Regions from separate parts of the Nocardiopsis sp. LDBS0036 genome, predicted to be linked through region 1. Evidence: riboswitches for the same ligand, from Rfam matches in the RefSeq annotation. Region 1 holds a riboswitch; the other holds the start of a gene.
What was found. Region 1 has a riboswitch for cobalamin ahead of UIS43_RS05815 (ABC transporter substrate-binding protein). Riboswitches for the same ligand answer to the same signal wherever they lie in the genome.
Positions count from the first base shown of each region.

Region 1 (3,334 bases):
AGGGCGGCGACGGCGCGGGCGATCTCCTCCTCGGTCACGGTGACGACCTCGTCCAGGCGGGCGCGCAGGTGGGCGAAGGTCAGCTCGGACAGGCACACGCGCACCCCGTCGGCCATGGTGCGGTGGGTGCGCTCGGGCGGCCAGGTGACCAGGCTTCCGGTGCGCAGGCTCTCGGCGGCGTCGGCGGCCAGTTCGGGCTCCACCCCCACGACGCGGACCCGGCGCGGGCCCGCGGCGGCCAGCGCGGCGGTGGCCACCCCCGAGGCGAGCCCGCCTCCGCCCACGGGCACGACGACGGTCGCGACCCCGGGCGACTGCTCCAGGATCTCCAGGCCGACCGTGCCCTGGCCCGCGATGACGCTCGGGTCGTCGAAGGGCGGGACCAGGGCGAGCCCCTCCTCGTCCCGGAGCCTGCGGGCGGTGGCCTCCCGCTCCCGGGGGGCGACCATGACGATGCGGGCTCCCAGGGCGCGCATGCGGTCGACCTTCACCCCGGGCGCGCCCTCGGGGACGACGACGGTGCAGGGCACCCCGTGCCGGGCGGCGGCGTGGGCGAGCGCCTGGCCGTGGTTGCCCGAGGAGTGGGTCACCACACCGCTTCGGCGCTGGTCGGGGTCGAGCAGGGCGACGGCGTTGGTGGCGCCGCGCAGCTTGAAGGCCCCGGTGGGCTGGAGGCTCTCGGGTTTGAGCAGGAACGGCGGCCCTCCGGCGGGGCCCGCCGTCAGCGGGGTGCGCACCACCTCCCCGCGCAGGCGTTCCCGGGCGGCGCGGACGTCCTCCACCGTGATCAGTTCCATGCGCCCTCTATGCCCGGTCCCGGTCCGGCCACGCGTGCGGACGGCGCTCCGCCGGTCGGGCGGCTCGCGGGGGGTCCGGTCGTCGGCCGGGAGGGGAGCGGGTCTCGCGGAAGGGACCCGCGTGCACTACCGTGGCCGGTTGACTGTCAGCACAAGTCCATATCGTCGACGTCGCAGTGCACGGGAAGCCGGTGGAAGTCCGGCGCGGTCCTCGCCACTGTGACCGGAGTGCGCCTCCCGCACGCCACTGGGCCGGACACGGCTCGGGAAGGGTGGGGGCGCGGGGCCAGAGCCCGACTCCGGGAGCCAGGAGACCGGCTGCGACCGTCCGCGTCATCAGACCACGAAGGATGGTTTGTTCGATGAAGCCCACCGGGGCACGCGCGGTCCGGTACCGCCTGCCCGCCTGCGCCGCCCTCGCCCTGCTCCTGGCCACGACCGCCTGCGGCGGGGGCTCCGCCGCCCCCTCCCCCGAGGCTGCCGGGGAGACGATCCGCAACTGCGGCGTCGACGTGGCCGCGGACAGCCCGCCGGAACGGGTGTTCGCCGCCTACCAGCCCGCCATCGAGACCGCCCACGCGCTGGGCCTCAGCGACCGCCTGGTGGGGACGGCGTTCCTGGACGCCGCCGTCCTGGAGGAGTACGCCGACGCCCAGGCCGGGCAGGAGTACTACCCCAACCTGCCCAGCCGGGAGGAACTGCTCAGCCACGGGCCCGACTTCGTGCTCGCCGGGTTCAACGACGTGTTCACCGACGAGAACCTCGGTACGCGGGCCTCCCTGCGCGAGCTGGGCATCGGCAGCTGGATCCCGGCTCCGCTGTGCCCTAGCGGGGACGGCCGCACCGACGCGACCATCGACCCGGCCTCGGTGACGATGGACAACGTCTACGCCGACCTGCGGAACCTGGGCGCCCTGTTCGACGCGCGCGAGCGCGCCGAAGAGGTCATCGCGGACATGGAGGGCACGATAGGCGGGGTCACCGAGGCCCTGGAGGGCGGCGTGCCTGAGGAGGACCGGCCCTCGGTGATGGTCGGCCGCCCCAGCGACCAGGGGTTCCGGGTGGCCGGCGGGCAGGACTTCTCCACCGAGATCATCCGGCTGGCCGGAGGCGTCAACGCCTTCGCCGACCTGGACGGCGGTCGCAACCACGACGTGGCCGTCGAGGACGTGATCGCGCGCGACCCCGACTTCATCCTGGTCGACGTGTGCTGCGACGCGCGGATGACCGCCGCCGACGCCGCCCCGGACGTGGAGCGGATCACGGCCGATCCCGTGCTGGCCAACCTGACCGCGGTCACCGAGGAGCAGGTGGAGGAGTTCACCTTCGCCGACCGTTCCGCGGGTGTGCGCAGCGCGGCCGCGGTGGAGACGGTCGCCCGGATCCTGCACCCCGGCCTGTTCGGGTAGGCGGGCCGGTGGCCCCCCATGTGGCCGGGAGGCCCGTGACGGCCGTGCCCTCGGGAGTCCGGCGCCGGCTGCGGGCCGCGGCCGACGGTTCCGGGGTTCTCGTCAGTGCCCGCGCCCGCGTCGCCGGGTTGGCGGTGGCGCTGCTGGTCCTGGCCGCGACCCTGCTGGCGTCGGTCCTGGTCGGTTACGAGCGGCTGTCCGTGGCCGACGTGTACCTCGCCTACGCCGGTTTCACCGGTTCGGACACCGACTTGGTCGTGCGGCACCTGCGTGTGCCGCGTACCCTGGCCGGGCTGGCGGTCGGCGCGGCCCTGGGCGTGTCCGGGGTCCTGGCGCAGGGGGTGACCCGCAACCCCCTCGGTGACCCCGGCGTCCTCGGCATCAACGCGGGCGCCTCCCTGGCGGCGGTCCTCGCGATCAGCGTGTTCGGGGTGTCCGCGCTACTGGGCTACGTCGGCTTCGCCTTCGCGGGCGCGGCGGTCGCCGCCTGCGTGGTCCACGCCGTGGGGTCGCTGGGTCCGGAGGGGGCCAGTCCGGTCAGGCTCACGCTCGCCGGAGCCGCGGTCTCGGCCCTGCTGGCTTCGCTGACCTCGGCGATCGTCCTGCGCGACCGCGCGAGCCTGGACGAGTACCGGTTCTGGGTGGTGGGCTCGCTGGCGGGTGCCGACGGCGCGGCGCTGCTCCAGGCGCTGCCGTTCCTGGCCGCCGGGCTGGTGACGGCGGTGGCGGTGGCCCGGTCCCTGAACGCGGTGGCGCTCGGCGACGAGCTGGCCCGCTCCCTGGGGACACGGCTGTGGCTGGTGCGCGGGACGAGCGCCCTGGCGGTGGTGCTCCTGGCCGGGACGGCGACGGCCGTGGCGGGTCCGATCGGCTTCGTCGGGGTCGCCGTGCCGCACGTGGCGCGGGTCCTGGTCGGCCCCGACCACCGATGGGTGCTGCCCTGGTCGGCGGTGCTGGCGCCCGTCCTGTTGTTGGCGGCCGACGTCGCGGGCCGGGTGGTGGCGCGTCCCGAGGAGTTGCAGGTCGGCGTCCTCACCGCTCTCATCGGTGCGCCGTTCTTCGTCCTCGTGGTGCGCGGGCGAAGGGTGGCGGGGCCGTGACGGCGCGCTCCGGGGCCCTGGGTCCCCG
Region 1 covers NZ_CP141103.1:1,370,745-1,374,078, forward strand. Annotated here, with positions in the region: gene UIS43_RS05810 (threonine/serine dehydratase) at 1-797, opposite strand, end outside; cobalamin riboswitch at 955-1,135, shown strand; gene UIS43_RS05815 (ABC transporter substrate-binding protein) at 1,160-2,206, shown strand; gene UIS43_RS05820 (iron ABC transporter permease) at 2,242-3,306, shown strand; gene UIS43_RS05825 (iron chelate uptake ABC transporter family permease subunit) at 3,303-3,334, shown strand, end outside.

Region 2 (3,334 bases), 1.9 Mb from region 1:
CACCCCCGACGTGGCCAGGCGGAAGGAGCCCACCGCCCAGTCCAGGTACCGCGCCCGGTGCTCCGAGCGCAGCGGCAGCAGTTCGCGCAGGGCCGCCTCGTCCACCTGGATATGGCGGATCCCGGCGCGTTCCAGGTCGGCGACCTCGTCGCGCAAACTCAAGGCCACCTGGCGTGCGGTCTCGCCCAGCGGCTGGTCGGTGCGCACGAACGACCAGGCGAGCATGGTGACCGGACCGGTCAGCATGCCCTTGACCGGCTTGTCGGTGCGCGACTGGGCGTAGGTGGTCCACTCGACCGTCATCGGCTGGGGGCGCGAGACGTCGCCGAACAGGATCGGCGGGCGCACGCACCGCGAACCGTAGGACTGCACCCAGCCGTTCTCGGTGGTGGCGTAGCCCTCCAGCTGCTCGGCGAAGTACTGGACCATGTCGTTGCGCTCGGGCTCGCCGTGCACGAGCACATCCAGTCCGATCTCCTCCTGGAGCGCGACGACCCGGTCGATCTCCTCGCGCAGGACGGCCTTGTAGGCGTCCTCCGCCAGTTCCCCCCTGCGGTGCGCGGCGCGGGCGCGGCGCAGCTCGGCGGTCTGCGGGAAGGACCCGATGGTGGTCGTGGTGAGCGGGGTGTCGGTGGGCCTGCCGCGTTCCCGCGGGCGCTCGTAGGCGTCCGGGCCCAGGGCGTCGAGGCGGGCGCGCACGCGCGCGTCGGTGAAGGCGGGGGGACGGACGCCGCCCCGTCCGGTGTGCTCGGACTCGGCGCCCTCGGACAGCACGCGGCCGAGCAGGGCCGTCTCCTCGGCCTTCTGCCTGGCGAAGGCCAGGGCCCCGCGCAGCTCGGGGGCCAGGGAGGGCTCGGCGTCCAGGTCCAGGGGCACGTGCAGCAGGGAGCAGGAGGTGCTCACGGTCAGCTCGTCGGTGAGGGCGAGCAGGGTACCGAGCGCGGCGACGGCGGCCGGGATGTCGGTGCGCCAGACGTTGCGCCCCTCCACCACGCCCGCGACCAGGCGGGTGGCACCCAGGCCGGAGACCCGCACCAGGTCGTCCACGCCCTCGTCGTCGGTGACCAGGTCCAGGCCGACCGCCTCGACCGCGGAGTCCTTGAGGACGCGCAGGGCGGCGGAGCCGATGGAGCCGAAGTAGGTGGACACCAGCAGGGAGGGGCGGTCGGTGACCGCGCCCAGGTACTGGTAGGCGCGCTCCAGGTGGCCGACGGCGGCGCGGCCCTCGTCGGTGGCCAGGATCGGCTCGTCCAGCTGGACCTCGGTGGCGCCCGCGGCCCGCAGGTCGCCGAGCAGCTGGGCGTAGGCCTCCAGGAGCTGGTCGAGCAGCTGGACGGGTTCCCAGCCCTCGGGGGCGCCGTCGGCGGGCTTGGCCAGCAGCAGGAAGGTGAGCGGACCGACCAGGACCGGGCGGGTGTGGAAACCCGCCTCGGCCGCCTCTCGGAACTCGGCGACGGGCTTGTCGCCCACCAGGCGGGGACGGCTGCCGGGCGAGAGCTCGGGGACCAGGTAGTGGTAGTTCGTGTCGAACCACTTGGTCATCTCCAGCGGCGGGGCGCCCTGTTCGCCGCGGGCGAGCGCGAAGTAGCGGCGCAGTTCCTCCTCGCGGTCCGCCGCCGCGGCGGGAGGGGCGAAGCGGGAGGGGACCAGGTCGAACAGGACCGCGGTGTCCAGCACGTGGTCGTAGTAGGAGAACGTGTTGGAGGGGATGTCGTCGACACCGGCCTCGCGCAGCTGGGCGTAGACGCCCAGGCGCAGCCCGGCGGCGACCTCGTCCAGTTCGCGGGCGGTGGTGCGGCCCCTCCAGTGGGACTCGCAGGCGCGCTTGAGCTCGCGGGCGGGGCCGATGCGCGGGTAGCCGTGCACGGTCGAGCGCACGGAGGGGCGTGGTCCGCCCGGGGCCGCGGACGGCGCGGGGGTCGTGGTCATGAGCTTCTCTCCCTCGTCGAAAGCCGGGTACCGGCCGCGAGGGGAGAAGAGGGGAGGACACGCCGACGGACGCGCCGCGGGCGCGCACCGGACCTGCCACCGCCTCCGGCCCTCCCTCGGGGCGCGGGACCACCGGCGCCGCGGGTGCGTCGCCGGGTGGAGGCAGGTCTTCGGACTCGGGGGCGCGGGCGGTGCCGACACCGCTCCTCCTACTGGCCGCCGCTTCCCGGTGTGCGGTCTCCGCGACCGGCACTACCAGTGCTCATGGCGACGTTCGTTCCCCCATACCGCTGCGGGGCAGTCCCGGACTCGCACCGGGTTCCCTCTTGCGACATGGTTCCGCCCCGCCCGTTCCGGGCCGGACCCGGGACGCGGGGGTGGATCATGTACCTTCCACGGCTGCAAGTATAGGGAGGGCCCCCTTCGCCCCTGTACCCGGCGTGCGGCCCCATGCGCCCGGCCCGGACGGTGAGAACCCCCGTCCTTCGACCGGCGTCACACACGAAGTCAAGCGTTGCGCGGGTGAGCTCCCCTCTGCTCCCCGCGGACGTTCGTCTGAGCGATGAACGTGGAGATTCCCTCGTGAGTAAGCAGTCCCGCCTCGCCATGGCACCGGACCACCCCCTGATCACGGTCGTGGTAGCCCTGGCGGTCCTGGCGGGCATGGTGTTGTTGGCCACCCGCTCCTCCGGGGAGCCCGAGCCCGGGCCGCGGACGCATGGAGCGCCGGTCTCCGAGAGCGAGCCGTCGCCCCCGGCCTCCGGTGAGCCCGACGGGCTCACCGAGGTGGACGCGGCCGCGGTGGCGGGCCTGGAGGAGGCCGAACTGCCCTACGACGGGGAGATCTCCGTCGCGGTGACCTATCCGGTGATCCCCAACGCCGAGCCGCTGGCCGACTTCCTGGAGCGTGAGCTGACCGACGAGGTGCACGCCTTCGAGGCCGCCAGCCCCGGCGCGGTCTCCTTCGAGGCGGGGTGGAACCTGACCGCGGCGCGCGACGGCCTGCTGGGGGTCCGCGTGACCCGGGTGGAGACCGACTCCGAGGGGTCCCGGGAGGGGTACACCACCTACTGGTACGACACCGAGACCGCGGCGCACCACCCCTCCGCCGCACTGGTCGGCGGCCAGGAGCAGCTGGAGGAGCTCAACGGCCTGGTGCGCGGCGCCGTCGGAAGCGGGGAGGGCGGGGAGGGCCCGGCCGACCCCGGCGTCGTCCACCCGATCAGCTCCCTGTACGACTCGGTGGGCTTCAACCCCGACGGCGACCTGGTCGTGGAGTTCGACGCCGGGCAGGTCGCCCCGGCGGAGGAGGGCCGCACGCGCGCGGTGGTCGCCGCCGGTGAGGCCGAGGGCCTGCTGTCCGAACTGGGCCTGCGCGTGCGCGACGCCGCGACCGTGGGCGTGG
Region 2 covers NZ_CP141103.1:6,062,056-6,065,389, reverse strand. Annotated here, with positions in the region: gene metE (5-methyltetrahydropteroyltriglutamate--homocysteine S-methyltransferase) at 1-1,929, opposite strand, end outside; cobalamin riboswitch at 2,094-2,257, opposite strand; gene UIS43_RS25770 (polysaccharide deacetylase family protein) at 2,536-3,334, shown strand, end outside.
Region 2: another riboswitch for cobalamin. It lies ahead of metE (5-methyltetrahydropteroyltriglutamate--homocysteine S-methyltransferase); the one in region 1 lies ahead of UIS43_RS05815 (ABC transporter substrate-binding protein).